One region of the Bilifractor sp. LCP21S3_A7 genome, then DNA from elsewhere that is predicted to be linked to it. Evidence: riboswitches for the same ligand, from Rfam matches in the RefSeq annotation. Region 1 holds a riboswitch; each other region holds the start of a gene.
The links. A riboswitch is a leader RNA that binds a small molecule or an ion and turns the genes downstream of it on or off. The one in region 1 is predicted to bind cobalamin.
Positions count from the first base shown of each region.

Region 2: linked by a shared signal. The riboswitch ahead of ACTQ1O_RS04790 (FecCD family ABC transporter permease) and the one ahead of ACTQ1O_RS08950 (sirohydrochlorin cobaltochelatase) in region 1 are both predicted to bind cobalamin.
Region 3: linked by a shared signal. The riboswitch ahead of ACTQ1O_RS07350 (Ig-like domain-containing protein) and the one ahead of ACTQ1O_RS08950 (sirohydrochlorin cobaltochelatase) in region 1 are both predicted to bind cobalamin.

Region 1 is NZ_JBQKGL010000008.1:109,830-120,573, reverse strand. It holds gene rhaD (rhamnulose-1-phosphate aldolase) at 249-1,097, shown strand; gene ACTQ1O_RS08985 (hypothetical protein) at 1,278-1,598, shown strand; gene ACTQ1O_RS08980 (hypothetical protein) at 1,826-2,236, shown strand; gene ACTQ1O_RS08975 (uroporphyrinogen decarboxylase family protein) at 2,343-3,338, opposite strand; gene ACTQ1O_RS08970 (manganese efflux pump MntP) at 3,482-4,093, opposite strand; gene ACTQ1O_RS08965 (hypothetical protein) at 4,539-4,796, shown strand; gene ACTQ1O_RS08960 (homocysteine S-methyltransferase family protein) at 5,051-5,929, shown strand; gene ACTQ1O_RS08955 (homocysteine S-methyltransferase family protein) at 6,025-6,924, shown strand; cobalamin riboswitch at 6,960-7,151, shown strand; gene ACTQ1O_RS08950 (sirohydrochlorin cobaltochelatase) at 7,546-8,859, shown strand; gene rsmH (16S rRNA (cytosine(1402)-N(4))-methyltransferase RsmH) at 9,103-10,209, opposite strand; gene ACTQ1O_RS08940 (2-hydroxyacid dehydrogenase) at 10,599-10,744, shown strand, end outside.
Region 2 is NZ_JBQKGL010000004.1:83,919-94,662, reverse strand. It holds gene ACTQ1O_RS04810 (ABC transporter substrate-binding protein) at 1-251, opposite strand, end outside; gene ACTQ1O_RS04805 (aldose epimerase family protein) at 760-1,812, shown strand; gene ACTQ1O_RS04800 (hypothetical protein) at 2,142-2,792, opposite strand; gene ACTQ1O_RS04795 (ABC transporter ATP-binding protein) at 2,956-4,089, opposite strand; gene ACTQ1O_RS04790 (FecCD family ABC transporter permease) at 4,090-5,145, opposite strand; cobalamin riboswitch at 5,294-5,485, opposite strand; gene ACTQ1O_RS04785 (EAL domain-containing protein) at 5,595-10,286, opposite strand; gene pyk (pyruvate kinase) at 10,611-10,744, opposite strand, start outside.
Region 3 is NZ_JBQKGL010000006.1:120,120-130,863, reverse strand. It holds gene ACTQ1O_RS07350 (Ig-like domain-containing protein) at 1-2,951, opposite strand, end outside; cobalamin riboswitch at 3,152-3,342, opposite strand; gene ACTQ1O_RS07345 (C40 family peptidase) at 3,545-5,023, opposite strand; gene ACTQ1O_RS07340 (LrgB family protein) at 5,453-6,145, opposite strand; gene ACTQ1O_RS07335 (CidA/LrgA family protein) at 6,161-6,712, opposite strand; gene ACTQ1O_RS07330 (histidinol-phosphatase HisJ family protein) at 7,077-7,895, shown strand; gene ACTQ1O_RS07325 (thymidylate synthase) at 8,001-8,786, opposite strand; gene ACTQ1O_RS07320 (hypothetical protein) at 8,897-9,286, opposite strand; gene ACTQ1O_RS07315 (DegV family protein) at 9,494-10,345, opposite strand.

The sequences.
Region 1 (10,744 bases):
CAATAAATGACGAGTTGCAGATTGAAATGTGGCGGTTAAAATGGAAAATTAACCAAAACAAATCGTATCTATCCCGAAAAATGAGGCAAACCAACAAAAACAACACAAAACAACGTAATTGCATTGACAAAAACAAAGAATACAACTATCATATAGGCATAAAAACAATAAAAACAACATTCAAATACCACATAAAACGACTAAAATGCAGCGGCAGAAAGTGCCGCATGATGGGGAGGCGGGATTTTATGAAAATTCTTGATACAAAATTTGTCCGTGGATTTGTAAAGATGGCAGATGACGGTTTCAAGCAGGGATGGCATGAGAGAAACGGTGGAAATCTTTCCTATCGTCTGAAACCGTCTGAGGTAGAGGAGATTCGGCCGCGTCTGAATGATCACGGGGACTGGGCACCAATCGGAACCAGCGTTCCCGGACTTGCCGGGGAATTTTTCCTGATCACAGGAAGCGGAAAGTATTTCCGGAATATTGCTGTAGACCCGGAGGCCTGCCTTGCGATCATTGAGTTGGATGACAAGGGAGAGAATTACCGGATCCGCTGGGGCCTTGTAGAAGGAGGACGGCCGACCAGCGAGCTTCCTGCACATATGATGAACCATGAAGTGAAGAAGAGAGTGACAAACGGAAGACATCGTGTGATCTACCATGCGCATACAACGAACATCATCGCGCTTACCTTTATACTTCCGTTGAAGGATGAAATCTTCACACGGGAGCTCTGGGAGTCCGCGACAGAATGTCCGGTTGTTTTTCCGGACGGCGTAGGTGTCGTGCCGTGGATGGTTCCGGGAGGAAGAGACATCGCTGTCGCGACCAGCCGTCTGATGGAGAAGTATGATGTCGCGATTTGGGCGCACCACGGGATGTTCTGCTCGGGAGAGGACTTCGACTTGACATTCGGACTGATGCACACCGTTGAGAAGTCTGCAGAGATCCTTCTCAAGGTTCTGGCTGTGACCCCGGTGAAACGCCAGACGATCACCCCGGAGGATTTCCGTGAGGTGGCAAAGGGATTCCACATCAGTCTTCCAGAGAGATTTCTGTATGAGAAGAAAAATCCGGGCGGAATCGAGTGAACAGCGGGAAGAAAAATGATGGAAGACGTGGATACCCCGGAACTTAATATTTGACGAAGATGCCTTCTGCCGGTAAAATGGTGGAAGGCTTTATTTATGGGTGGGACAGAGGTCGTATGGCGCCTGTTATACGACTGTTTAGTTGCAGGATGGAGAGAAGAAAAGTCGGAGCGGGACGGTATGAGTAATCTGAAAAAGGGAAAAATATTTATGGGAGTCGCGGCGGTGCTTGTCCTGGCAGATGCTTTTATGATGATACTGGATACGGTCATCGCCTATTCAGTGACTGCGTCATATATCGCCATGCTGACGCTTTTGATCAGTCCGTTTGTGGGACTGGCGTGCTCAATTATGTCGTGGATATTTCTGGGCAGGGCAAAGCTGGAGGGAAAAGATCGCATTGTAATCTGGCGCTTGATTGCGTTTGCGTTGATATTGCTGGATGGATTTCTGGTGGTGACGGTTTTGCTGCTTCTCCTTCCGGGGATATCGATCACCTGACACCACCTGCCTTCAGGAACAAGAGAGCGTCAAGGCGGCATTTTGTCATGCATATGAGAATGCGTATCTTATGTGTACTTGATGCGTATTATCTGCGTGTGTATACATCTGCATGCAGGTGTGAATATGTATCTTAATATATGTGAAAATGTACCTGAGTACAGGCTTGAATGTTATCTGGATGGCTTTGCGTAGCTGACAGATTAAAGAGAAGAGAGGGATAATCAATGAGTCATATATCGGATGCCATGAAGGCATTTCATGAGAATACGATGTGGATCGTAAATAACGGAATGATGGCGGACCTTGCTATCGAGGATACCAACAACAAGGTGATCAACTGGTTTGTGATGCACAAGCAGGAGTGGAAGCACGGAGAAATCGTGGATTTTATCAGTATGGATGAGGGAACGGGCATCTACACGGTCTACGCGCTCTGCACAGATGATACTGTTCTGGCGATCCCGGAGGAGGAGTTGGACAATCCGGAGGAGTTTGAGATCAACGGACATCATACCTCTATGGTTCGGACCCGACCGCAGGAGATCACCGATGAGGATGCCGATCAGCTTGCTGATCGGGTGTTAGATGAGCGTGAGAGAATCATGAAGGCACGGGTTTCCGGAATTCGAAAATGAGATGGTGAGGTTTGTCACCGTCAGAAGACTGTGACACATCGAGGGCCGGCAGTTACCAGGACTGCCGGCCTAAATTTTTGATGTCTGTTTTTCTCAGATGCAGAGGTTATCCGAAAATCTCCCTGCTCATTTTATCAATTTCCTTGTCTACCATTCCATAAACTTGCGGGAAAACAGAAAAATTCAGGCCATGCGTTGTGCACGGAATGAAATAATGCTTTCCGCAGTCTCTGCAAAGCTGATCTGTCTCCTTTGCAATCTCTTCCTGTGTCACGTCAGGCTTGTCAACCTTGCCGTTATCAATTCCGCCCATGAAGGATATTTTTTCACCATATTCTTTTACCAGCTGCGGCAGATTGTTGACAGACATGCAGCCCTGCCATACATCAATTCCCATGTCAATCATGGAGGGAACAAATGGCGCGCAATAACAGTCGTTATGATGGATAACGAGGACGCCTCTCTCCTTGAAATATCCGTAAATTCTCTGATAGGGTTTCAGGAAAAATTCCCGGAACATATCGGTACTGATAAATGTGGATCTCTGTGTTCCCCAGTCATCATGATGAAAGATGACATCCGGCTTCATATAATCACAGATCTGCTCCGCGTATTTCAGTTCCCATTCTGTAATATAGTCAATCAGATCATGAACCGCCTCCGGCTCCTCATAGAAATTCATCATGGCCGGTTCTACATCGCAGAGATAATGATGCATTTCAAAAAGGCCTGGAGCCATAAATGCGGTAACCATTGTCTCGTTGCGGTCTACAGCTTCCGCAGCCTTGACCGTTGGTTCCCAGTCCTCGGCGGTATAATTGAGCTCCGGAGCTTTCACGTAACGCCTCCACTCTGTGATATCCGGACATACAAGATGCTCCGGATCATGCATCGGGAATGCGCCGGGCTGTCCTTCCGGCCAGGCATTGTAATAGCCCCAGCCACATTTCACCGCAGGGTCCCCCGGCTTCGCAGGCATAATCGGGAACTGATTCACGTAAGGTGTGTTCATGACAAAGGACAACGCCTCATACTGTTTCACAAAACGATCCGGTGTTCCGCCATGAATGGTTTCCAAAAAATTTTCTCTTTTCGTCAGCATAGTTTTTCCTCCGCAATAAAAACTATCATCAGGTTACTCACCCTGTTATTATACCATAATTGGCGGAAGATATATATGTTTTGACGGACAATTCACGGATTCTATATAAATTATTAGTTAAAAATACATGATAATGGATGCGTTCAGATCCCTGTCACGAAGATCTCAATTCCGATTGCGATCAGAATGATACCGCCCAGTATCGTTGCCTTTTCCGAGAGCCTCTCACCGAATTTTTTCCCGAACAGAAGTCCGATCATGCAGATCACGAATGTTACAACAGCAATGATCAGCGAGCTCGAGAAAGCAGCTGCTGTTCCGTACCGTGCTGTCGTAAAGCCTACGGAAAGTGCATCGATGGAGGTCGCAATTCCCTGTATGAGCAGGGTTTTCCTGGTTAGGACTGTTTTTGTTCCGCATCCGCAGTTTTCGGGATTTTCTTCGCACTTATTTTTTATCCTCCGGATTCCCTCGAACAGCATCTGACCTCCGATATACAGAAGAAGAACCAGCGCAATCCAGGGAATGAATTTCTGAAATACCTTGAAATATGACGCAATCGTGTGTACGCAGAACCATCCGATCATCGGCATGGCGAACTGAAAGAATGCATAGCATGCAGCTATCCAGTAGGTTTTTTTCCTGGACATCCCGGGTTCGTTCAGCCCGTTTGCAATCGATACCGAAAAGGCGTCCATTGCCAGACCCACCCCGAGTAAGATACTGTTTAAGACAAAGCTCATCATACTTCCCATCCTGACTTCCACTCCTCATTTCTATCCGTCCGGCCGTTTTTGTTTCTCTTCATCCCATCAGAAAAACGCCCGGATACAGTTCGCGCTGTACCCGGGCGTATATACCTGCAGTCTGACCCATGTACAGCAACATCGCTTACATGAGTCTCGCCGATTAAAGCAAGCCAGGCCGAAACGGCCAGTATGTTGACTTGCTGCATGGGATAAGATAAGTATCCGCGGTCCATCAATTTCCGCAGTCACAGCCCATGCCAACTACTCCCTCACGGTTTTGTGTTTTGTAGATACTATCATTCTGTCACGCGATTAGTCAATTCTAATATATATGGCCGGACTTTCTTTCACTGCTTGCAGAAAATATTTGTATGGAATATGATGGATTAATATCGATGATGTCATCGATGCATTATATTGACGCATGATTATTGAAGAAAGGATTTCAGACATGAATGAGGAAAAGACCATCCTTCTCCCTTATGAATCCTGGGCTTACCTGAAGGCCCGCTCCCGCGAGGAACGGATCGGCAGGAAGACCTCCGACGCGCTTCTGAAGAATATGTGGTCGGTTCTGGCCAAGGAAGACGGAAAGATCCGAGTGAACGGAAAAGCACTTGGAGGCCGGGAAAACGGTGAGATCACCTCGTGGTCCGTTGAGGATATACGGAGAATGCTGGAGGAGAAGGGGCTCACCTACACCTTGTAAGGCTTTTCTGTAATTGTTGCAGGATTTCAGGCTGTTGCATTATCATGGCTGTAATTGTGGTTATGTTGAGGCGATAGTAATAGTTGTAGTAATGGAAATGCTGCAGTTAGGGTCATAGTTGCAGTAATGGAAATGTTGCAGCTATGGTTATTGTTGTAGTTACAGTTATTAGCAGCTGCTGGTTTTCCAGCGAGTGTCGCGACAGGGAGGAACCCTGTAGAGCGCATATATCTCGTTCAATGAATAGAGGAATTATGACAGAGAATGATTTTACACGGATGACACAGAAGGGCATCGTTATATTGGACGGTGCAATGGGAACGAATCTCTACCGCATGGGGATGCCTCATGGATGCTGTACGGAGGAGTGGGCGCTAAGACATCCGGATGATGTGGAAAAACTTCAGAGGGAGTATGTGGAGGCGGGTTCTCAGATCATTTATGCACCGACCTTCGGCGCGAACCGCATTATGCTGAAGAGGTTCGGCCTTGAGGAACATACAGAAGAGATGAACCGGAAACTTTTCGAAATCTCCCGGCGTGCGGCAGAAGGGAAAACTATGATCGCCGGCGATCTGGCGCCCACGGGCATGATTCTGAAGGAATACGGCGGAGCCGGGAGCCGGGAGGAAATGTTCGAGGCGTATCGTGAGCAGGCAAAGGTTCTGTATGAAGCGGGTTGTGATCTTTTTGCCGTGGAAAGTATGCTGTCCGTGCTCGACGCGGTGACTGCGGTAGAAGCAGTGAGATCCGTATGCTCCGCTCCGGTGATCTGCACGCTCACGGTGCGAAAAAACGGAAGCGCCTATTACGGCGGAGATATTTTCGAGGGCGGGCCGCTTGCGGAGAAGGCAGGCGCGGATGCCTACGGGATTAACTGCTGTGATGGCCCGGATGGGATGGAAGAAATTATCTCATCTGTCTCCGAAATGGTTCATATTCCGATTGTTGCGAAGCCAAATGCGGGACTGCCTCAAAAAGGCGCAAATGGGCAGATGGTCTACAATATCAGTCCGGACCAGTTCGTTTCATCTATGAAGAAACTTGTGTCCGCAGGAGCGTCGGTGATCGGAGGATGCTGCGGGACTACCCCGGCATATATCCGGAGACTTGCGGAGGAATTTCGAAAGTAAAAGGCCGTGTCGTAAACAGCCACGGCGCAAACAGCCATGACATAGACGACCATGTCGCAAACGGGGCACACAATGTATATAAAGTGAGGCTAATCATGAACAAAACCGAATTCAGGGAACTTACAGATAGCAAGATCGTCTGTCTTGACGGAGCAACAGGCACAAATCTGACAGTGCGCGGGATGCCGAAGGGAATCAGCACAGAGGCTTGGGTTCTGGAGCATCCGGAGGTGCTGCAAAATCTTCAGAGAGAATTTATCGAAGCGGGAGCGGATGTGATTTACGCGCCGACGTTTGGCGCAAACCGGAAGGTTCTGGGCGGTTTCGGGCTGGCGGACAAGACCGAAGAGATGAACAAAAAGCTGCTCGGGCTGTCGCAGGAGGTGTCGAAGGGCAGCGTTCTGGTGGCAGGAGATATGGCGCCCACGGGAATGGTGCCGGATTCTGCTGGAGGAGATGCCAGCTATGAGGAAATTTTTGAGATCTATCGGGAGCAGGCAGAGATTCTGTATCATGCCGGCGCGGATCTTTTTGTAATAGAAACCATGATGTCGGCGGATGAGACTTCAATTGCGCTGGACGCGGTTTCATCTGTCTGTGATCTTCCGGTGATGTGCACGTTTTCCGTATATGCGGATGGAAAGTGTTTTTTTGACGGAAATATCTTTGATGCTGCAGCCGTTTTGGAGGCGATGGGCGCTGCGGCAGTGGGACTGAACTGCTGCAGCGGACCGGATCAGATGGAGAGCATCATCCGGTATCTGGCGAAGAACTGCAGCATTCCGATTATCGCAAAGCCGAATGCGGGAATGCCGAAGATTGACGAGAACGGGAATGCCATTTACAGCCTCGGTCCGGAAGCCTTTGCGTCTCAGATGAAGATGCTGACAGATGCCGGCGTCAGGATTGTCGGAGGCTGCTGCGGAACAGAGCCGGAGCATATCCGGCTTTTGAAGAAGATGATTTCCGGTCAATCATTCATTGGATCAATTTGACATTTTGTAATTGATTTCATATAATAGTGAAAGTCTTTAAAACATATCTTTTCAGTGCCACTTTTATGGCGGGTAATAGGGAATCAGGTGAAATACCTGAACGATCCGGTCACTGTGAGCAGTGAGCCAGATGCATTGTCCATTGTATTCCGGTCAACGGAATATGAGAAGGCGCAGGAAGGCGTTGAGCTGCAAGTCAGGAAACCTGCTGAGAAGATGATAGATTTGCTTCCGATGAAAGCAGAGTCTGTTTGCATAAGAATATTGATGGTTGCATCAGTGAGTTCTGGTGTGATCCGGCTGGTTTGCAGATATGCGCTCTTTGGCGTGCGGTTATGGATACCGTTTCTTTGAATAGAGCGTGACCGTCAGGCGGATCCGGGATTTCAGCAGATGTTTCTTTTATATGCAGATACGGAGTGATTGCTTTCTGAGAAGGCGGTCACTCTTTTTTACGCGAACAGTGAGCCGCAGCCGAATGCGAAGTATTCGTGTGCGGCGAGCGTCGCGATAGCAAGATAAAACTCGCGCAGCGTGTTTTATCTCGTTTATGTTCTGTGCTAAGGTATCGAAGGGCGTTTTGAACCCCTTTGATATAGATTATTCTACAAAAAGGAGAAAATGATGAAAAAGAAAGTCGTAACATTATTATGCACCGCGGTTCTGACCGGGTCTATGATTGCCGGATGTGGCAGCGCAAGCAGCGCAGCATCGTCAGCATCCGCAGCATCTTCGAGTGCATCTTCCGCGTCTTCAGCGGCAGCGGAGGTTACAGAGGCAGCCTCTTCTTCTGAAGAAGTAGAGACGGTTTCTTCCTCCTCTGTATCTGCGGATCAGGCAGCAGCGGACAAGGTAGCCGCTCTGATTGACAAGATCTATGTGCAGGAGAGAACAGATACTACGGACGAGGACTGCAAGGCGGCAAAGGAAGCATGGGACGCATTGACGGATACGCAGAAGGCTCTCGTAGAAGGCGAATATGCAGATCCGGATTATTTCGGAAGGGATACCGGCGATGCTTCCAAGGACGATCCGCTCAACGAGGACGGAATCGGAGAAAATGAGATTCTTGTATGCTCCTTCGGAACCTCCTATAATGACAGCCGTGTCCAGGATATCGGCGGAATTGAGAAGGCTCTTCAGGCAGCATATCCCGACTGGTCTGTAAGACGTGCATTCACGGCGCAGATCATCATCAATCATATTCAGGCGCGTGATAATGAGGTGATCGACAATATGGATCAGGCGCTCCAGAGAGCGGTTGACAACGGTGTGAAGAATCTGCTGATTCAGCCGACGCATCTGATGCATGGCGCGGAGTATGATGAGCTTTCGGAGGCTGTCAGCAAATACGCCGACAAATTTGATTCTGTGAAAATTGCCGAGCCGCTTCTGGGTGAGGTGGGAAGTGACACGAGCGTAGTAAATGAGGACAAGCAGAATGTCGCAAAGATTCTTACCGCTACAGCGGTAGAGAAGGCAGGATATGACAGTCTTGACGCGGCTGCCGCTGACGGAACGGCGTTTGTATTCATGGGTCATGGAACCTCTCATGAGGCGAATATCACCTATGATCAGATGCAGACAGAAATGAATGATCTCGGTTACAAGAACGTATTCATCGGAACCGTTGAGGGCAAGCCGGCAGATACCGAGTGCTCCGCGGTTATCCAGAAGGTACATGACGCGGGATACAAGAAGGTAATTCTGCGTGATCTGATGGTTGTAGCAGGTGATCATGCGAATAACGATATGGCAGGCGATGATTCTGATTCCTGGAAGAGCCAGTTCAATGCATCCGGCTTCTTTGACAGCGTAGATGCTCAGCTCGAAGGAATGGGAAGAATTCCGGATATCGAGCAGATCTATGTAAGCCACACAAAGGCTGCAATGGACAGCGACGCCACAGTTTCAAGTTCTTCTGAGGCAAACTGAGAAATCCAGTACAGTATACCCTGACGAGTATGGGATATGATTCTGCCGGGCGTACCACAAGGATATAATGTGTGGTTCAGCCTGACACACCATCATCTGCATGACCTGTGTGCTGAGAGAAAATGACAGGGCTGAGACATATCAGTGAGACAACATATCAGTAAAACAGAGGAAGCGTCCGGCATGTGCCGGACGCTTCTTCTGTCGGTGCGCCAGTCGGGCGCGCGAAAACCGGATGCCGGATTAACGGATCGCCCATCTCAGTTTTGTGGAGTGTGCTCTCGGATTCCGGTAGCATTCCTCACGGGAGGGACGGATGACATCCCGGCTGACTTCGGTGTACAGGCCGTCACGGGCGCCCTGCTTAAAGGACTGTTTGACGAGGCGGTCCTCACCGGAGTGGAAGGTGAGAATAGCAGCTCTGCCTCCGGGTTTCAGCACGGAGGGCAGCTTGTCCAGAAATGCGTAGAGAACCTCAAATTCGCTGTTCACGTCGATGCGGAGTGCCTGGAAGACCCTGGCGCAGGATTTTTTCACGGCTTCCTCCTGTTCGTCCCTGGGCGAATGGCGAAGTTGACGGGTTTGAGTCAGCGTTTCCTCGATCAGAAGGCGAAGATCCGTGGTGGTTTCCAGTGGGCGTTTACGACGATATGCCTGCTGAACAGCATCGGCGATTTCTTCTGCATATGGCTCGTCAGAATTATCGATGAGCAGCCCAGCGAGTTCATCCCTCGTGAGCTGCTTCAGCCTCTCGGAAGCAGGCTCTCCCTTTTCCGGGTCAAAACGAAGATCGAGGGGACCATCTGTCTTGTAGGAAAAGCCTCTCTCCGGGTTGTCGATCTGCATGGAGGAGACACCCAGATCCGCCAGAACAAAGTCGAAGGGACCGTACTTGGTGGAGACCTGATCGATATTCGCGAAGTTGATGTGGATCGGGGTAAAAATATCCTCCCCGAAGCCTCTGGCGCGCATCCGTGCCTCCGTCTTCCGGATTTCCAGAGGATCGGCATCCAGTGAATAGAGATGACCCGTGCCCTCCAGCTTCTCCAGCATGCGGGAGCTGTGACCTCCGTAACCGAGCGTGCAGTCGAGTCCGGTCATGCCGGGACGGATCTTCAGCACATCCAGAATCTCATCGACCATGATCGGAATGTGCATTCCTGCGGGCGTGCTTCCCTTGCGGATTACCTTTTCAATGGTTTCGCCGTATTTCTCGGGATTCAGCTCCTTGTATTTCTCATTATACTTTCGCGGGTACTTGCCGCTGTAATGGGGCCTGCGCCTGTGCGGCGCTGCATCTCCGGAAAGACGGTCCGGATTTGGTCTGTCGGCGTGATTGTCTGAATGCATAATAAGTGTTTTCCTTTCGAATAAATCTCTTCAGAGATGATATGGGTTCTGCCTTTCGATCAGATTCTCGTCGGAGAGGATATGGATTCTGTCTTTCGATCAGATTCTCGTCGGAGAGGATATGGGTTCTGTCTTTCGATCAGACCTTATCGGTGGGAATATCGATTCTGTCATTTCGGTTATTTTATCACAAAAACCGGTGCCGGTTAACAGAGGTCACGACACTCTTTCCTTTTCAGTGATTTTGGACTATACTTTTTGTGCGATCTCTCAAGTGGAAATTCAGAGAGACCAGGATCATTGAAGGTACACGAATCTTCCGGACAGTGGATATCTTACATATTGCACTGTAATTGCAGTGCAGTGGATGTTTAAAATGGAGGCACAGAATGAAGATTGTATTGATGGAGCCGCTTGGCATTGACGGAGTTACGCTGGATCGTCTGGCGGAGACGCTCACGGAGCAGGGACATGAGTTTTCTGCCTATGATACTTTTTCTACGGATGTTGAGGAACTGAAGCGCAGAAGCAGCGG
Region 2 (10,744 bases), on a different contig from region 1:
TGCCAGGCATCATCTGTCTCCGGCTTGAAGTTCAGCATGTATACCTTGCCGTCTCCGGATGCAGTTGATGCTGTTGCGCTGCTTGATGCAACATCCTCGGTGGTTCCGGCAGAAGCCGAAGCAACGCTGCTGTCTGCTGCGCTGCTGGAAGAAGCAGCAGAGCTTGTTGAAGATGTTGAAGATCCGCAGGCAGCGAACATGGAAGCTGCCATTGCTGTTCCGAGTACAAGACTGAGAACTTTCTTTTTCATGTGTTTATCCTCCTTTGATTTACACATTTTAGCTGCAGGAATCTATTTTCCCACGAGCTTTTCCTTACCTTTAGATAACGTTTTCGAACTTTTCCTCTCCATGAATCAAAACTGCGTCCAACCCTTTATTTTAAAGGAATGTATCATATTCGGATTTCATTGGAAACGTTTTCTATGTTTAGAGAATAGCACCTGTTGGAAACGTTTTCAATAACAAATTAACTTTTCGTTAATACTCTCAAATCGGGGCGTCTCTTTTTGTGCACCTTTACTGTATAAGTCCAGTCGCAATGTTCTTGGCCCACGGGGAGCTTGCTCACCAGTGGGCAAGAACATTAGCGACGACAACAGGTATGAGCACGAAGTGACGCGTAAGCGGCACAAAGCACAGCGATAATCGTGATTCCATCTGTTTTTCACAGGCAAACTGCTGTAAAATAACAGAGTATGGCACCGGAATGAACCCGGTGCAAAAAGTATCAGGTATTTCTGAAAGGTGGGTTTATTTATGAACGATTGGGTTAAAGATTTCGGCAGAACAGCTAAGGGACAGCCGGCGACGCTGTACACCATACACGCCGGGAGATACACGGCGTCAATATCGGATTATGGCGCTACTCTTGTATCCTTTGCCGTAAAAGATGATGATGGGACTCCTGTAGATATCGTCCTCGGATATGACCATGCTTCTGATTATGAGAAGAGCGATGCCTGCTTCGGTGCAACCGTCGGGAGGAATGCCAACCGGATCGGCGGCGCACAGTTTGTATTGAACGGTACGACATACCATCTGGCAAAAAACGACGGCGAGAACAATCTGCACAGCGGTCCCGATTTCTACTATAAAAGAATGTGGAAGACGCAGGGCATCGCAAGCGATGGAGCTTCTATTTCTCTGACACTTGACACTCCTGACGGAGATCAGGGATATCCGGGCGCTTTTTCCGTAACTGTGACCTATAAGCTTGCCAAAGACGGCTGCCTTTCCATCCATTATGAAGGAATTTCTGATCAGGACACCCTCTGCAACATGACAAATCACTCTTATTTCAATCTGAACGGCGAGGGAAACGGAGACATTCTGGATCACAATCTGAAGTTGTTCTCAGACAAAATCACTGAGATCGACGCCGGAACCATTCCGACAGGCAGACTCCTTGATGTAGAGGGAACACCCTTTGATTTCCGGAACGGAAAATCTATCGGAGCCGATATCGAGGCAGATGATGAACAGCTTCGCTTCGGTAACGGCTATGATCACAACTTTGTCTTTTCCCTGGACAGGGGTGAGACGCGAAAAATGGCAGAGGTCTTCTCCTCCGTCACCGGCCTTCAGCTCGATGTGTATTCCGATCTTCCCGGCATGCAGCTCTACACGGCAAATTATGTCACGCGCCACACCGCAAAGTCCGGGCATATCTACGACCGGAGATGCGGGTTTGCGCTCGAAACACAGTATTTCCCGAACAGCATCAACATCGACGGCTTTGCAAGCCCCATTCTGCCGGCCGGCCAGAAATATGAGTCCACAACAACCTATAAGCTCAGCTTCCGCAAATGATGATTGCTTCGGGCTGCCCAGCGGGAGATAGGATACGTTTTCCGGTGTTATCCCGCTGCCCCATCCGCTATCGAAACGAGATAAAACACGCTGCGCGAGTTTTATCTCGCTATCGCGACGCTCGCCGCACACGAATACTTCGCATTCGGCTGCGGCTCACTGTTCGCGTAAAAAAGGGCCTGCCGCACTAACACAATGTGCTTAGTGCGGCGGCCCTCTTTTTCTTAAACCTCTTTTTCAACCATTTTCCGAAACCGCTTTCCGATCCATCTCAGCAAAAAATCCTGTTCATTCAACGTATTCCCGACATCAATGGAGTGAAAGCACAGTCATGCCTTTGGAACGGGATTGGTAACGGTAACCATATGGTCGTACCATTTTCCCTTTTTACCAATCAGCGCAACGGGAAATTCCCTGTCAAGTGCCGGAACGGGAATGTCAAATCCATACACATCCTCTGTCGTTCCGTCACTATATTTGACCGTATCTACGGTCGGCTGAATAAGCTCTGCGCCATCCTTCTGCGCATCCTCCTTTGTTCCGGCAAACAGGTTCACAATATTTTCGGAAGTCAGGCTTACATGGATGACCATTTTTCCATCCTTTACTGTAAGTGTTCCCTTCCCATCGTTTGCCTCATTCACTTTAAACATCGGACTGTCTGATGTGAATTCAGCCGTATAGGTTCCGTCGGCCGGCACCTCTGCTCCCGCAGAAGCTGTTGAAGACGTTGAAACACTACCGGCAACGGTCTCCGATGACTGTCCGGCAGCATCGGATGAAGATGTGCTTAAGTCCGCGGACGATGTTGCGGAGACAACAGATGAAGCCGTGTTCTCTTCCAGCTCTGACTGTGTCTCGGTCTGCGCTGCAGAAGATGTCCCCGAAGCAGAACTGCCCGTTCCGGTCCCGCACCCGGTCAGAAGCGATGCTCCCATAACTGCCGCACATAAGATTGCTGCTGTTCTCTGTTTCATTATTCATTCCCTCCTGTCATAAAAAGCCATACTCTCCTGTATCTGAAGCCGTACATTCATGTATCTGAATTCATACACTTATGTATCTGAAACTATGCCCCTATGTATCTGAAGCCATGTTCTTATGTATCTGAAACTATGCCCTTATGTATCTGAAGCCATGTTCTTATGTATCTGAAACCCTGTACTTCACACATTTTCCACTTTCATATGCCGCATCGAGAATCTCCTGCATTCTCCGGTTTCCCGGACCGATTGTCACGCCGGCATCGATGATCCTGGAACAGCTTTTTACAGCCTCCAGCGTCTCGCCGACAGCGCGGTCCGAAATTTCATGAAACGGCTTTTCGGTGATCACCTGCGAAGCCAGAAGACGCGCCAGACGGTAATCGACATCATTTGTGTACAGAATTCCTGCCGCAAAGGGCATCTTCTCTTTCTGCAGCCTTCGATACACCGGTATCCCCGTTCCACAGGATGACAGTACCAGTACTTTCGGATTTCCCTCGATCTTCGGAAGCTCGATACTTCCGAACATCGGATCGAAAAAGCCGTTGTCAATTTCATACAGCTCACGGATCGTGTCCTCGTGAAAAATGCTCTCCGGCGTTCCGCTCCGGAAGATCTTATCGCCGTGAACGCAGATTATCCTGTCAGAAATCTTCATCGCCAGATCGATCTCATGCAGCGACATCACAACCGTTATATTCTTCTGCTTAGCCATATCCCGGAGAATCGACAGAAGCTTCAGCTTATGCTTGATATCCAGGAAACTCGTCGGCTCATCCAGGATGATGATATCCGGTTCCTGGCAGATCGCCCTCGCGAGCAGCACCCGCTGCTTCTGCCCGTCACTGATCGCGTTAAAGTCGCGGTTGCCAATCTCCTGCGCCTGAACCGCCTTCATCGCATCATCTACCTTCCGTTCATCCTCTTCCGTCAATTTCCCCAGCCGTCCCGTATATGGATATCTTCCGGTCGCGACCACATCGTGACAGGTCATAAGCTCCGGATGCAGACGGTCCGTCAGAACAACAGCCATACGCGAAGACAATTCTCGGAACGAATAATCCGACAAATTCTTCAGATCAAAAAAAACCTCTCCCTCCACAAGAGAAAGCTGTCTCGTGATGCTTTTCAATATTGTAGATTTTCCCGCGCCGTTCGGTCCGATCAGTGTAACAATCTCACCGCGCCGGATTCCGATCTCAATATCGCGGATCACAGGCTTCCCGTTATACCCGACCGACAGACCCTCCAGGTGGAGATAATATTTTTCCTTGTTCTGTACCTTCTCCATTTATCTTCTTCCCTTCTGCCGCCGTATCAGCATAAAGATCACGACCGGTGCTCCGAAAATCGAGGTCACCGTGCTGATTTCCAGTTCAGTCGGTGCAAATGCAACCCTTGCGATCAGATCACAGACCATGCAGAAGACGGCGCCTCCAAGAAAGGTGGCCGGGATGACCACGACCGGATTTGCCGTGTTCAGTGCGCGCTTGATCAGGAAGGGAACCGCGATGCCTACGAAAGAAATCGGACCGGCAAATGCCGTCACCGTCGCAGAGAGGATGCTCGACAGCAGGATGAGGGCCACCCGGAACCGCTTTACATTAACCCCCATGCTCTGCGCGTAAGCCTCGCCAAGCTGAAACGCACCAATCGGCTTTGCGAGAAGGAATACCAGGGCAGACGCAGCTCCGATGATGATTCCGCCCACCAGGACATTGTCCCAGGTCATACCCGAGAAGCTTCCCTGAGACCAGTTGTGAAGATTGGCGATATCCGAATCACTGGCAAATGTAACGAGAAGATTCGTCAGCGCAGTACAGATATACCCGATCATGATTCCCGCAACCAGCAGTGCCGACATATTCCGCACGCTCCGGGAAACCAGCAGGATAAAGCCGGTTGACACAAGAGACCCCGCGAACGCGGCAAGAATCATGGCCCAGGAGGACACTGCTCCGTGCCTGGCCACCACAAGAATCATGAGAAACGCGACAATCAGTTTTGCGCCGGAAGATATTCCGAGCACAAAAGGACCTGCAATCGGATTCTCGAAAAATGTCTGCAGCAGAAATCCGGACAGGGAGAGCGCCCCTCCGAGAATAGCCGCCATCAGAATCCGCGGCAGACGGATCTTCCAGATGATATTCATATCATCTCTTGACCCGCTTCGGAGAAAAACAGCTCTCAAAATCTTATCAATCGAAATATCAACGTTACCGGTATTGATATTGATTACGGTCACGACCAGAAACGCAGCTGCCAGAACGGCAAAAACCGCCGTGTATCGCATTCTCCTTTTCAGATTCTCAGCATGATAACTGCTGATTTCATTATCACTCATCATTTGCAAGTATGCCTTTCAACTTCAATGATCTTATACATGAAAAGGGACGAATGCCGAAGCATTCGTCCTGAATAATTAACCTGTCTCAATCGGTTCCGCCGGCAATCCGGCAGCCTCCAGGTCATCAGAATCTGCTTTCTTCGGAAGCATATCTACAAACCTCTCAGCAGTTCTCCTGGCTGACAGCTCAAGCACCAGTTCCTGTCTTCTCATGTTCTATGACACAATGACATAACGGAATGGTTCGCTGCTCACAGTGACCGGATCGCTCAGGAATTTCACCTGATTCTCTATTCTCATACAGTTCCTCTGCACTCCTGCTGTCAGGCATGTGCAGAAAATCGGATGCACTGAAAGGCCTCTCTTCAATTGTCTGCAACGATTATACGATACAGGCTGAAAAGTGTCAAATAAACCGCATCGCGGATATATGCCTTTCCTTCAGCCCTTCAATCATTCCGCCTTCTTCGGAAACTATGTCCCTTGTCCTTATACATATTGAAATCTGCCCTGGTGAGCAGCGCATCAAAGTCCGTAACCTTTCCGCGGCAGACTGCATATCCAATCGCCATACTGATCCCGTTATTTGCTGCGTTCTCACGCATATGCCGTATCAGCAGGCTGATATCCTTTTCCTCCAGCTCTTCCGTCAGAACGACAAATTCATCCCCGCCGGTCCGGAATACATACTTTTCACCTGCGCATTCCTGAAGAACCCGGACTGTTTCGCAAATCAGCACATCGCCGGCATGATGGCCCGCCGTATCGTTTGTGTTCTTCAGTCCGTTCAGGTCAACGGAAATCACTCCAAGCAGACCGTCACCCTTCCACTCGCGGATCTGCCGCTCAAGAGCCCTCCGGTTTCCGGCGCCCGTCATCTGGTCAATCATGCTTTGTTTCTCCAGCTGGTGCACGCTGTTCCTGTTGCGAATCATAATTGCTATGAAATCCGTCAGCGTGGAGAGCAGCACGCTGGTATTACGGAAGGTGTCCTCCGCCGGATTGATAACCATCGTAAAGCCCTCTGTCTGATTCAGGATCTTCAGCTGCCCGGATATAAAGCTCCGGACATCATGGATTCGCATGGAAAAACCGGGATTTTCCTTCTGAAAGGCATCCATATCACTGACCATCACCACATGCTGTGAGGCAAACTGCGTATACAGCGCCCGCAATTCCGAGAGAGGAATACTCTGCAGCTCCTCCTTCAGAGAAAAAACACCGGGTGCCGTCCATTCATAGGTGGCACTTACCGTATTGTCATCACGTTCCTCAAAGATCAGGAAGCGCTCCGATCTCATATTTTCAGAGATACATGCAATCGTCTTCTCGATTCCTGTTCCGGGATCCTCTTCCGCCATACCAAGAGAAATTGCCTCATTTGCCCGCATCTCCTGATAGATCAGCTCGTGATCCCTTGCCATTGCATGCAGATACTTGTTGATATCAAATTCGACCGTCAGCCTCAGCGTCCGGTTCTCCCATGTTGTCAGAGCAGAACGAATCAGTACTTTTGCTCCCTTTCTCCGGTTCAGGTGTGATGCCTCATACGCACAATCCTTCCGCAGCAACAGATTCGGACAGTCGCCGCAGGGAACATCCTGACCTTCCAGCACCTCATAACAGCGGCACCCGTTCAGGCTGCCATCCGGTTTTATTCCAAAATCCCTTCGGGCAGAACGATTCATATATACAAGCTCGTATGTTCTGGGATCACTGACAATGACATGTTCCGTCAGGCTGTCGAACACCTCACGTCTCAGGGCAATGTAGTCCCCGACATATGGGCTGTCCCCATGAGCCGCCTTCTCCGTGCTGCTGATTCTCCGGATCAGCAGCATGAACATCTCGTCCAGGCTCATTACCTCCGACCCGTAGACAATCGCATGTGCCAGAACAGGATCAGCCTGAATTCCGAGCTTCCTCCAAAGCGTCGGAAGCATTCCGGATACCCTGTCAATCTTCTCTTCAATATCTCCGGCATGATCCCTGCGGCAGAAGCACAGAAAACAGCACAGCCCTATCCGCGCGATCGCCCATTCCGGATTCATCAGTTTTTTCAGTGTTGCAGAAATTTCGGTCAGAATCACCTTTGCCTTCTCGGCGCTTTCCCGCATCACTTCAGCATATGCGGCAACATCAATTAATAGTCCTGTATAATCGATTTTTTTCAATCGATACTGATCCTCATATATCATTCCGGCTTCTATCGAACCGCGAAAACTCATGAGCTCTGTGTCGCGGTCCACAAATCCCAGGCGCACCTCCTTCTTTCTGTCATCTGCCTGATCACCGCTGATCATTCCCATCATCCCCGCGATTTCCCTCTCACGGTACCAGGGAACACGGGTAATCTCGATTCCGTCAAGTCTGCCGCCGGACAGCACCAGCTCATTGGCCGATGTCGACCTGACGCCCATCTCCAGAACTTTTTTCTCCTCCATCTCCGCAGCAGCAGAATCGATATGCCATCCCAGTTCTGATTCTGTCTTGCCAAGATAGTCTTTCTCGTCGGAAAGCCCGATTCTCCTGACAAATTCCCTGCTTGCCCCCAAAAGCCTTCTCTGCCTGTCCATCCAAAAGAATTCATACGGAGATGTATCGCAGAGTGTCCGGAACAGGTTCCTCTCTTTCACCTCCTCCGTCAGTTCTGTGCTGTATCCCGGTGCCCCGAATGATTGGCAGAATAACGGAAGAAGTCTGTCCCGATCGTTTTTCCTCTCCCACACATCCTCACGCTCACAAAGAAGAAGGTTTCTCGCTTTACTCTTGTAAAGCATCAGTGTCTCAAACACCGCCCACCTGTATGTTCCGTCAGCGGTCCGCACTCGCAATATCTCTGCCCTGATTCCCTTATATGTACCGCTGCCTTCCGACTCAGCATTCTCAGCCTGAACAAAAGCAAAAAAACGATCTCTGTCATCCGGATAGATCAATTCATCCCTGAAGTACCGGACAAACGCCGCTATCGAAGAAAAGCCATCCTGAGATTTTATCTCCGGATGGCTGGACCGGAGAATTTTCACCTTTTCAGATCCACGATCGATCAGATAAAATCCCTCATACAGCTGAAAGATGTTCCGCAGCGTTTGGTCAAGGTTGTTCGCAAACTGCAGCGAAGCATTATTGCTGATATTATAGATATGTGCCACTCCGACCCAGCGCCGCACATCTCCCGCAATCCATCGGACATTTACCTTCATATACTGTCCATTGTCCGCGTATACCATGCTCTCTTCTGCATGCGACTTCAATGTTCTCTGTAAAAGCTGGACAAACCTGTCTCTCACTGGAGATCCCGCATTGTTGAGGTAGGAATTTGCCTCCTCCATATTCTGCGTACCTGTACTTCTCAGCTCTCTCCGATACGCATCGTTTTCGAGCAGAAGAACAATATTTTTCCCATCAAAACTAAAAAGTGAAGTAGGAGAATCCGAAATAATATTGATGTCTTCTGCGGCATCGAGAAGATGTGCTTCCTCCGGACTCTCCATCTGCATGCCTCTGCCATGGATATACGTCACGCTATCCTCGTAGCGCATCGGACGTCCGTAATAATATCCCTGAATCCGACCGCAGTTGATCTTTTGGAGAAAGGAAACCTGCTCCTGCGTCTCCACACCTTCTGCCAGTGTCTCCACCCCGAGCATTTTCGCCATTGTTACAACGGAGGTAATAATCTGCCGGCTTCGATCATCAAAATGGCTGAAAAATCCCATGTCAATCTTGATTACATCAAACTGGAAATTATGAAGAGAATTCAGGGACGAGTATTCGCTTCCAAAATCATCCATCCAGATCTGATATCCTGCCTGCTGAAACCTTTGAATCGTCCTGACCATGCTATGACGGTTGCGGAGCATGATCCGTTCCGTGATCTCAAAGCAGAGGACGCTCCTCGGTACATGGTAACGGCTGACCAGTTTCTCAATCGTATCGAGCGGGTTCGCCACCTCGAAATCATAGGCGGAAAGGTTCATGGATATCGGAAGCAGCGGCAGTCCGTTCTCCATCCGGTCACGGCTGAGGTAAAGAACATGCTCCAGAATATACCGGTCAAGCCGGTTGATGAGCTGGGCCTCTTCCAGAACAGGAATAAACACGTTCGGGTATATCATTCCAAGCTCCGGGTCTTCCCATCGCGCCAGTGCCTCGAATCCGCTCACCCGTCCTGTCATTGTGCGGATCACAGGCTGCAGATATACCTTGATATAATGCCTTTCCAGCGCCTCATTGAAATGGCGGAGAACATAGGTCTTATTCGCAGCACTTTCCCCCATAGAGGGTTCGTAAAACGCCACGACCCGGTTGCCGTCCTCCTTAATGCTGTCACAGGCCATTTTTGCCAGATCAAAAGCATTCCGCAGATCATCCAGGGAGTCGTTTTCTGACGCCCGGTAGACGCCGACCTTCATTTGAATCCCATCATCATGGATATAGTGATTCACTTCATTGCAGGCCTGTTCAAGCTTTACCTCAAGATTCTTCTCCGGCAGCAGCGCAACAAATCGGTCCGCCGTGAGATGGCCCACCAGAGCGCCCGGGAAAATTCCTGTGATCGTATCTCCAATTTTCTTCAGGCACTGATCGCCCTGATGAACACCATACTGACGGTTATATTCCTTAAAATTCGTAACATCAAAGCTGACCGGACAGAAGTCTCTTAATCTGTGTATCGCCTTTCTCTCCTTCGCGCGGCGGAACGCCTCCTTTAAGAAATCGTGCATTCCCGGCAATCCGGTTATCTCGTCCACCTTACGGTCATTTGATATCTGCTCTGATGAGAAGAACTGCAGAACATAGGTTTTTCCGAAAGCAGTATTCCTTAAAGCACCCGTTCCCTCTACCTCACGGAAGTGTCCTTTTTTCGTCTGATAATGAAAATTCACCGAAAAGTGCTCCGGATGCAAATTGCCATACTCTTGAAGAGGCTTGTAATCTCTTCCATCCATCAGATATTGATAGGAAGGATAATTCTTCAGAAACTCCTCCTCGTCCTCACACTCGAAAAGAAGTGCCATCTGCCTGCTGGCAAAGACGATGCGCTCCGAACCGTCTGCTGCAACCATGCAGACGCCTCCCTGCAGAAGATTAAAATATCGGTCGTATTGTTCGCTTTCGCGAAGCATCATCTCAGCCATATTTCCTCGCCTTTCGTGCTCATACCTGATGTCTTCAAAATCGTATCCTGTCTCTTACGCGCGCTTCGCGTGCGACGATTCTGTCTGCGTTTTCGAAGAGCTTATACAGTAAACGCCCATACGATACATCGTGCCACACACTGTATAAGTCCCCGCGTCACTTCGCTGCTTCGCAGCTTCCGTGCCGCTAACAGGCATTCGCACTTCCGTGCCGCTTACGCGTCACTTCGTGCTCATACCTGTTGTCGTCGCTAATGTTCTTGCCCACTGGTGAGCAAGCTCCCCGTGGGCCAAGAACATTACGATTGGACTTATACAGTATCTTTACTGATAATTTCTGTGGATGGTCTCCACCTTAATCATATTTGTTCCGCCTTTTCCTCCGCCGACCGGTCCGCCGGTGAGAACGATGTTATCTCCCATCTTGAGGTTGAGGATATTGACAGCCTGACGAATTG
Region 3 (10,744 bases), on a different contig from region 1:
GCGGTGTCCGCAATCAGATTTACCTCAATCAGATGGATGTCGTTCTCATAGTTAAAGATTTTCAGTTTATCGGAATAAGTAATTTCCGTCTCCCCGATACTCTTAATTCCGGTTATCTCAGGTGCCTTCTCATCCAGTGCTTTTGTGGAATCCTTAACAGAAGTTCCGGTCTCGCTGCTGCCGGATTCCCCGATATACAGGGTATAATCAATCCAATGCTCCGCCGACATGGCTGATGTCAGAGCACTGATTGCTGTATTTCCATTCAGATTCACCGGTATGGTAAATGTGTTGGAGCCGTTATAGGTTCTTCCTCCCACACGGACCGCCGTGTAGTTGGACGTGCCGCCGTTTGCTCTGGAGAAGGTAATCGTCGCATATGCCTGTCCGTTTACGATTTCCACCTTACTGCAGGAGATAACTGCCCTTCCGGAACCGCCGGAATAGGAGAACCGGTATTTACCCACTGCATTTCCGCCGCTGGTTGCACCCTTTGTACTTTCTGTTTTGTCTGCCTTACTGTCAGATATAGTTTTCTTTCCATTACCTGAGCTGCCCTGACCGCCGCCCTGTACGCTGCTTCCTCCCTGCTGCTTTCCCGCTCCATCCGGTACAGGCTTATAGGGATCCGACTGCCAGTCCATAGCCTCACAGGAAATAGTCATATTCGACTGATCCAGCGTAATCGTCCGCGCATACCATGCGTTCCTGTTTTTGGAAAGCGCTGCCAGAGAAAACGTTCCGTCTTTTTCCGTCACTGGAATCACAAACTCGTATTTTCCGCTCTGATTCACAGAATAACCGATTCTGGCTGCGCTGTCCGATTTTGCCGCATCCGCCTGAGATCCCCGGAACAACTGTGTATAGGACGTTCCGTTCAGCGCAATTCTGAGCTTCCGATTATTCTCCGTTCCTTCCAGTGAGGCAGAAACGATCTTAAACATTGCAGGGGTCTTTTTAATTGTCAGCACTCCTGTCCGGAAGCCGCTTTCCTGCGTTTTTTTCTTCAATGAAAGGATGACCGTATCTTCCGAAGTGTCCGCCGCTGTGTAGGAAACACTGGCAGATTCATACCCGTCCGCGGACGCGGAAATGGTGTAAGCAGTTCCCACAGTCAGAGAATATTTTCCCTCCTTCGCAGGGAATGTCTGGCTTCCTTCCGCAACGGTAACATCCGCGGGAATGGCGTTACCATTCTCATCCTTTACGGAAACAGAAAGGTTCATCTTTTTTTCCTCGGCGCGGAAGGTAATATCCGGAAAGGTTTTCCATATAACTTTCCCGGTCATACCGGTATTTCTGCCGGAAAATGTCATGGGCGTATTCAGCTTTACCGGAATCCAGGCCGCACTTACAGTTGAACCATTAATCACCTCCTGGCTTGTCGGAATTGTCCTGACCTTGTCATTCAGGAGAGCAGCAAGTTTTTCATCCACTTTCTCCGGATTTTTTGTATTTTGCTCATAACCTGCCGCCGCGCCGATATACACATGAGAATAATTCTTGCTGGTAAAGTAAATATGAACCTTTGCCGTCCCATCCTTGACGACAATCTGATCACAGTAAACTTTTATTCCATTCGCCGATGTGGATATTGGTTCATCATTTCCCGGATAATCTCCGTCCGGCAGCGTTGTGGTATTATCATATTCCGGCTGTGCTGTATTTTCCAGATTAACTGTAAAGCTATAAGAAAACCATTTTCCCATCGAAGGGTTATAAGCGGAAAATGTCATTTCCGAATTCAGCGCAACCGGAACTGTTACCTGTCCTCCGCTGAATTTATAGAATCCTGCCGAAGTATTCTCCGTCTCCGCGTCCGCTTTTCCCGATGCAGTTCCGTCATAGTAGGTAGTAAATCCGGAAGTTGCGGTCAGTATCACATACGCCTTTCCGCTATTCACCAGAATCTTATCGCAGGAAAGTATTTGCTTTCCCTTGCAGTTCGTCGGCATTTTCTGGTCTGCAGGCTGATACGTCCCATCTGCAAGCGCTGTACTGTTATTATAGGAAGCCCGTACATAACTGCTTTCTCCATCTGAAGTGGCCTTTTCCGATGCAGCCATCATAAAACTTCTTAACGCCAGAACCTTCGGTTCTTCCTTCAGAAGCGCCTCCGCTCCTTCTGTAGAAAAACCAGAGATCACAGAGGCGGAATCATCCTGTTTCTGCACATTGTCTGAATCCTCTGTATCATTTCCGGCGTCATCTGCCGTTTTCTGTGTTTCCTCTGCTTTCCCCGATGCAGATCCCTGTTTTCCGCCATCTGCCGCAGAAGAATTCTCTTTGGCAGCCTGCACCGTTACAAGCAGAGATGCACTGCGCCCGCCGTCTGTGGTCGTTACAGTAATCTTTGCAGTACCTTCTCTGCCTGCAGTCAGTTTTCCGTCTGCATCTACTTTTACTACGGATTCGTCCTCAGATTTCCATGTGACCGTATGATCGGCTGCATCCGCTGGCGTGATCTCAGCGGTCAGCTGATCCTGTTCAGCATCTCCTGCTACCAGAAGAAGCGCATCTTTTCCCTCTATATTTTTAGCTATCTTATTCCGGCTGTCCTTAATTGCAACAGCAGTCACGGAAATTCTACCTGTATTCTGGCCGGAGTCCTCCGTACTTTCAGCTACTTCTGTAGTCTTTTCCTCAGCCTGCGCATCAGTTCCTGTTGCCGCGCTGTCTGCAGCAGCCGTGTCAGGACTTCCTGCTGACGAAGCAGGAACCTTTGCTGCAGAAGAAGATGTATCTGTCACAGAATTCTCCACTGTCTGTGCATTTTCAAACTGCTTCTGTACGGCCGCAGAAACACTCTGTTCCTCTGGTTCCTCTGCAGTCTGCTCTGCCTGCGCCTGTACCGGATGGCTTTCCTCGCCCCATGCAGGCACAGCCCCGGACAGAGCCATCCCTGCAGAAAGCAGCACTGCCAGATATTGTTTTCCATTTCTTTTCTTCATAAAGAACCTTCCCCCTTAGATGCAGTTTAACTGACTTCTAAATATTTAACAGATCATTTCAAAACTTGCACCCGACCGTTTTTTGCCTCAAAAAAGCATGCACCGGAAAAGCGCATGCCAAAAAGAAATATTCTGAAAACGAACGCTCTGTTCGTCCGGAAAATTTCTCTGAGGATTCTGCTTTCCCTGGAAGCACAATCGGGTTCTATGGATTATCAGCAGGTTTCCTGGCTTGCAGTTCAGACACTTCCCGCGCCTTCTCGCATTCCCTTATGCAATGCAATGACATTCAGCGGTTAGCTCGCTGCTTACAGTGACCGGATCGCTCAGGTTTTCCACCTGATTTCCTATTGTCCGTCAAACTGACGGCACTGATAATCATCTGCCTGTTTTCTTATTATAGCGGATTACTGATAAATTACAACCGGTAAAAAAGTCTATGCCGCAAATATATAAATCAGTATCCGATATAAATGATACATCCGACGCAGAACAGCCAGACAGGATCAAATACCTGTCTGGCTGTTAATAAATACTCCACTCGAAATAGACATCTCTATGGATCTTCATGCTCCAGAGAGTACGATGCGTGATTAATAGATGAACCGGCGAATAGTGACAATCGGCTCAAATGCCGGATTGCTCTGAGTGATAATGCCGAGAGACTCATCCGCCGCATGAACGATCATGTTATTTCCGATATAGATTGAGGTATGACTTCCGTAGTTGATAACGTCGCCGGGCTGCATCTCACTGTATGATACAGCAATGCCCTCATTCGCCTGTGTATAGGTCGTGCGGCTCAGTGAAATACCGAAGTGTGCGTATACCTGCTGAACAAATCCAGAGCAGTCACATCCGTTTGTCAGTGAAGTTCCACCCCATACATAAGGATTGCCCACGAACTGAAGCGCATAGTTCACGACATCCTGACCGCTTACTCCACCCACCGTCGAAGCCGAGGAGGAGGTCCCGGACGAAACAGACGATGAAGCAGAAGAACCACTGTCATAGGAGGTACTGCTGTCTGCAGTACTTGTGTCTGTCGTAGTTGTAGTTGAAGTACCCGTGTCTGCAGCACCTGCATCTGCAGAAGAGCTGTCTGTTCCCGCAGAAGTAGTCGCGGATGATCCGCTGGTCGCCGCGGATGTGTCTGCTGTCTGAGAAGCCGCCTGCTGTGCTGCTGCCTGCTGTGCCGCAGCCTGTTTCTCCGCTGCCTCCTGCTCTGCTGCCTGCTTCGCCGCTGCTTCTGCCGCTGCCTTCTGCTGTGCTTCCTGCTCAGCCTTCGCATTCTGTGCTGCTTCTTTCTGAGACTGCAGCTCGGAAATCTGAGCATTCTGTTCCTGGATCAGGGAATAATACTCATCCGCCTTGCTCTGAGCATCCGAAAGCAGGGAATCCAGATCCTCTCCCTTTGCTTCCGCGTCCGCCTTCAGAGACTCCAGGTTCTCCCTAGCGCCTTCCAGCTCCTGTTTGGAAGCTTCCAGAGAAGATTTCTGAGAAGTTTCCTGTGCCTTCAGCGTCTTAACCTTTGATACAGTCTCGGTATATGCTTCGAGTTCCTCTCTGTCATAATCATAAAGAGACTTTGTGTTATCTACATTATCAAGCCCCTCGGAAAGGCTGAGACTTCCGATCATGACGCTTGCCCAACCGCTGTCTCCGCCCTCCTCATAGAGGTACTGTATCCGCTTCTTCATGGCCTGATACTGTGTGTCCTGATCCTTCTCTGCCTCCTCAAGATCAGCCGTTGTCTGCTCCAGCTCTTTCGTCTTCTGCTCGATCTGATCATCCAGAGAAGAGATAGACGCCATCGTGATCACAAGCTCCTGATCATATCCATCGATCTGTGAAAGGATCTGCTGCTTGTCGGATTCCATACTGGAGATAGAATTCTGGATGTCTGTAAGATTCTGATTCGTCTCTGCCTGCTGATTCTGCAGATCACTGATTGCATTGTCCGCATTCTGAATCTGAGTGTCGAAATCATCCGCACTTACAGGCAACGGCTGTGCGCTAAGCATGGCAGCTGCAATTCCAATTGTAAGTAAACGCTTAAATCTGACCTTCAAAAATATAACCTCCCTGCGCTTAAAACTTCAGGCGCATTTTTGTAATCTTCTTGTTACACTTTCTGTAATCTTTTACAATACTATCACAGGGCACCCAAAAATGCAACGGCGTGATGGGAATTTTTTACATTTTTGTTACAAAGTATTGTCCTGTCTTATGCTTAACCCAAAATCCATTCTTCACCCGCGCCTGACAGAATGACGAAAGCCCCGGCGATTTGCCGGGGCTTGTAATCAACTATACCTTCCTGTAAAAAGAATTTTCTGTACTTCCAGGTGCCGCTTGTCCCTCTGCGTCTCTTTATGGGTGCGTTCTGTGAGGTCTTTTCTGATATCTGTATTTTCTGATTTACATTAAAAGCATTCCGAAGCGGAGCAACAAGTATGCCTGATGATCCTGATGATGTGCGATTATATGTTCCTGCGTGGTCATCCCAGCATCGCAAAGAAGCTTGCAAGTATGACAGTCATCAGTCCGGATACAACGATGGCAAGGGAACTCATGGCTCCTTCGATCTCTCCCATCTGCATAGCTTTTGCGGTGCCGATGGCATGAGCAGAGGTTCCGCACATCAGCCCTCTTGCGATCGGGCTCTTGATGCAGAGGAGTTTACTCATTCCGACAGCAATTACATTTCCGATAATTCCGGTGACAATAATGACCGCAACAGAAATCGTTACGACGCCGCCCAGTTCCTCAGATACTCCCATTCCAATCGCCGTGGTGATGGACTTCGGAAGAAGGGTGACATAGTCCGCGTGTGAGAGCCGGAACAGCTTGCTCATGATCAGTACCGATCCCATGGAGGTAAGGCAGCCTGCGAGGACGCCGATCAGGATCGCCCGGAAGTTCTTTTTTAACAGAGCCATCTGCTTGTACAGCGGAATTGCCAGGCAGACGGTCGCAGGTGTGAGCAGGTAGCTCAGATATTTTGCGCTGTCGTTGTAGCTTTTGTAATCTACCTTGCAGGCGAGCAGAATCACGATTGTCAGAGCGATCGAGATCAGCAGCGGATTCATGATATCGAGCTTTGTCTTGTCATGGAGCCAGACGCCGAATCCGTAGGTGACCAGGCTGATGACAAAACCGATAGTAGCAGAACACAGCATTACGTTATTCATGATCTTTTCTCCTTCTTACCTGTTCTCAGTTTTGTTCTTCTTCTCAAATTGGTCCTTTGAAGCTCTCCGGCTCAGTTCCTCACCAAGTCTGGACGGCTTTTCGGATTCTTCTTCCTCCACCAGTACCCTTGCAGCTTCTTTTCTCGTGACATCCTCCTGCAGGGATTTGATCCTCCCAAGATCCTCACTGATCTCATCAGCAAGCTCTTTCTCTTCGCCGGTCTCTGTTCCCTTCACCAGAGCATCGGTTACCTTTCCGGTCACTCCCATGACGAGAAATGTACTCACAATCGTGATCACGAGAATCGGAATGATGATCGGCTGCAGATCCGGCCATGCCGTAATCAGGCCTACGCCCGCCGGAATGAACATCATCGGCATGACGTCCACCAGGAAGGTCGCTGTTTCGTCTACATCCGGAAGCTTGACGATGTGTGTCATTAACAGAATAAGCATGATCACCAGACCGTAGATACTGGCCGGAAACGGAAGCGGCAGAAAATGATTCAGGAGCTCTCCGATGCAGGATACTGCCAGAATGATCGCAAACTGTTTCATGTACTTCATGACTGTTTCTCCCCTTTGTGCTGCGATAAGTGTTTGTGCGATAAATATCTTTTACATAATAGGAGATCCCTTCGAAAATAACTCGTCAGAATCTGACTTCAAGTAGTTGTTTTTTCGGATTTTTCCTCAAACCGCCGGATATCCATGCTATACTGTTGTGCGAACGGAATACAACTGCTATAAATACAGATATCACAATCTTATGCATCACAAACACATACAGCACGAATACATACATCACGAATACATGCATCACGAATACATACATTGCAAATGCTCCGCATGGATGAATGGCCTATGCGCACGCATGACCTTCGTCATGCGCCGGGCGGCCTTCCGCTGCACAGAAAGGGGAATCTGAATCATGTATTTCACGGACTACCACACCCACACCTGTTTTTCCTTTGATGGCGCTCCCCATGCGACGATCGACGCCATGTGCCAGGCGGCAATTGACCGTGGCATATCGGAGCTTGCCATTACCGATCATATGGACATCTTTCATCTGCAGAAATACAGCTATATCCTGGACTGCGGCCATCTGTATCCGGACCTGCTGGACGCAAAGGACCGTTATGCCGGAAAGCTGAAGGTCGTCATCGGTGCCGAACTGGGACAGCCGATGTCAAATCCCCGGGAAGGCCGCAGGTTCCTCTCCGATCATCCGGAGCTTGATTTCGTTATCGGATCGGTGCACCAGATGGACAATGATCTGGATGTCTACTATTACAATTTCCGCAAGCATGACCCGGTTCAGGTCTATGATCAGTATCTGGATCTTCTCACGACATATGCCTCTGAATATGATTATGATGTCATCGGCCACATCACCTATCCGCTTCGTTATATGGCTGAGGCAGGCTTCGCCGTGAATATCGGACAGTTTCTCGAGAAGATCGAGAATCTTTATCGCGTCATCATCCGCAGAGACCGGGGGATCGAGCTGAATCTGTCCGGCTTCCGCCAGTCCATGCAGACCACCATGCCGACCCCCAGACTTCTGAAGCTGTACCACGACTGCGGAGGCCGGATTCTCACGCTTGGCTCCGACGCCCACTGTCCCGAAGATGTCGGGGCATTTCTCAGAGCCGGACAGGATATTGCATATGAATGCGGCTTCCGGGAGCTCACAACCTTTGAGAAGCGGACTCCCTCTTTTCACAGAATTATGGATCTGCGATGAGAAGCCGGCTATAAAAAATAAAGACACCGGATACCGCATCCAGTGTCTCTGTTCATGCTAAAGCTTTCATTCTTCTCCCGCTGCCGCTTCTTTTTCCCTTACGCTTCAGTTGTGCTTCAGCTCTTCAACCTGTGCCGCGATGGCGGGCTTTGCCTCCTCCATCATCTCGTCCCAGCCATCCTCGTAATCGAAGGTCACTTCATCCGGGTCGTCCTCCTCGATGGATTTCCGAATGCGCTTTACATATCCTTCCAGAAGCTCAAAGTCTCTGTCATAGCAATGGAAGCTGTTCGCGCGGTGTGTGTAGCTTCCCACGCCAACACCAAGCTCGTCCGCGATCATCTTCTGCAGCATGATCAGAGCAAACGCGTTCATGTAAGCAGCCTTGCAGGCATCATTGGACCGGAACAGAACCTTGCAGCACAGCCTGCCCTCCCGGATGAAATACTGGATGTGCTGCAGGCATGCCGGATCATCGCTTCCCATATCGGCCTGCTTGTCCCGCACCGTCATAACCGCGCGGCGGCTGCCGGGATTTCGCTTCAGCTCACTCACGATAAAGGGAATCTGGTCCGCGTATCTCTGATGGTAGGTATACACCCAGTTTCCCTTTTCCACCTCAAAATCCAGGATGCCGTACAGCATCTCCTGACGATACTGCTCCAGCTCCTTCGGTCCGCCGATAAAGCACTTTGAAATCATCGGCTCGCTGAGCGGCTCCGCCACACACATGGTCATGGAAAGCTCCTTCTGACGGCAGTTCCAGTCCGGGCAGTCGTTCACACGTCCGCTCTCATCCAGCGCCAGCAGTGCCTTGTGATAGGCTTCCGGAAGATTTCTTCCATATACTATCTTCTCATCCATATCGAAATCATATAACGAATCGGTCATCTGTCCTTCCTTTCCCAATCATAGCAATTGAAATAAACCTATATGATAATATTGTCTTCCGCAAATCATTTTGCGCGGCCCGACAATTTTCCGCCGAACAATATTCCTGATCAGGTCACATACAGACCGCAGGGCGTGCGGTCCGTGAGATGATCCAGCGGCATTTTCGTTACCTTGCCTGCGTCCGGAGGCATGCAGTATGTTGTGAAAAAATGATTCATACTGTACAGGACCTCCTCATCTGAGAAGTTTCCCACCGTATCCCTGATCTCAGACAGGTTCTCATGCAGCTCCGAGGGAGTCATGTTCAAAAAATCCTCGTACGCAAAGTCCGCGCCGAAGTACTCCTGCAGCTTCCATGGTTTGGATGGAAAATTCCAGTCATAGCGAAAGATACCGAAGAACTTGATCCAGATCTTTCCGTTCTGATCCGGATAGATCGAATAATACAGCGCATCTCTCGCCTCTTTCGGATTGTCAAAAAGCTTCTCCTCACACATGCTTCCGAATCCTTGTAAAAAAAGACCGCCAGCCCCACGATGACTGACGGTTATCCTTTAATGCTTCATTATTCTTATTATAAGCAGTTTGATTCACACGGTCAAGCCACTGCCCTGAAACAAATTTACTGAAATTCAAAAATATTTTAGTGCACTTTTATACGATTGTTCCCGCTGAACTGCAACAGCGGGGCTTTCAGGCCGGGCTTATGGCTCCACAAAGGCAAGTACTCCAATCAGTCCGGGGCCGGTGTTCACGGCAAGGGAGGCGTTAATCTGGTTAAAGTAGATCAGTTCTCCCTGAGGGATCCGCTCTCTGATCATCTCAACCGTCCTCTTTCCCTCCTCTTCATCATCTCCGTGAAGGACTGCCAGCCAGCACTTCCTGTCCCCCACCCTCTTCGCGATTTCGTCTATAACTCTCTGCTTTCCTTTTCTGGCGCCGCGGATCTTCGCCACGGTATAATACACTCCGTCCGGGTCGCAGGCGATGATCGGCTTCATGTGAAGCACATTGGCGATCATAAAGGCGACATTCCCGATTCGTCCGCCCTTTTTCAGGTAATCAAGAGTGTCCATATAGAACATCAGATGAGAGTCCTCACGTTTCTCCTCCATCCTTCTGCAGATTTCGTCAAACGGAACTCCTTCCCTCACCAGTTTTGCCGCATACACCGCATATACGCCGCTTCCGAAAGAGATATCCTTTGTATTGTATACATAGGTTGTCAATCCCTCCACCTCACCGGCGACCGCCTGCACATTGTTGACCGTCCCGCTCAGATGATCGGAGATATTCACCGAAATGCAGTGTGTATATCCTTCCTCTCTCAGCTTCTCCAGGAAATCCAGGATCTCCCCTGGAGACGGCATAGAAGTCGTCGGGATTTCATCCGGAAAACGCTGATAAATGGTCTTCGGATCAATGTCCACACCATCTTCGTACTCCCTCTCCGGATAAATCACATGAACAGGCAGAACCCGGATGTTATACTTCTCCTGCAAATCCCTGCCGACATCACAGCAAGAGTCCGCCATTACAATAATCTTCTCCTGCATAAATCACTCCCTGCAGCCGCCCCGCAGCCACGAAACGACACCCTCACACCACCCTCCCGCGCAAAAGTATCGCATTGCCTCAATATCAGTTCTGTCCCTATAATAGTTTCTTAAATACCCGTTGTCAAGTTTTTCAAAAACCGCACACGCGGTTCACTTGACTCACACAATAGAATAAAATATACTGTATAAGTCCAGTCGCAATGTTCTTGGCCCACGGGGAGCTTGCTCACCAGTGGGCAAGAACATTAGCGACGACAACAGGTATGAGCACGAAGCGATGCGAAGCACCGCGAGAATGCGAATGCCTGTTAGCGGCACGGAAGCTGCGAAGCAGCTCTCGTGACGCGGGGACTTATACAGTTTTCCATTAAAGCCGTCGTCAAGCAGGCAGTTTTG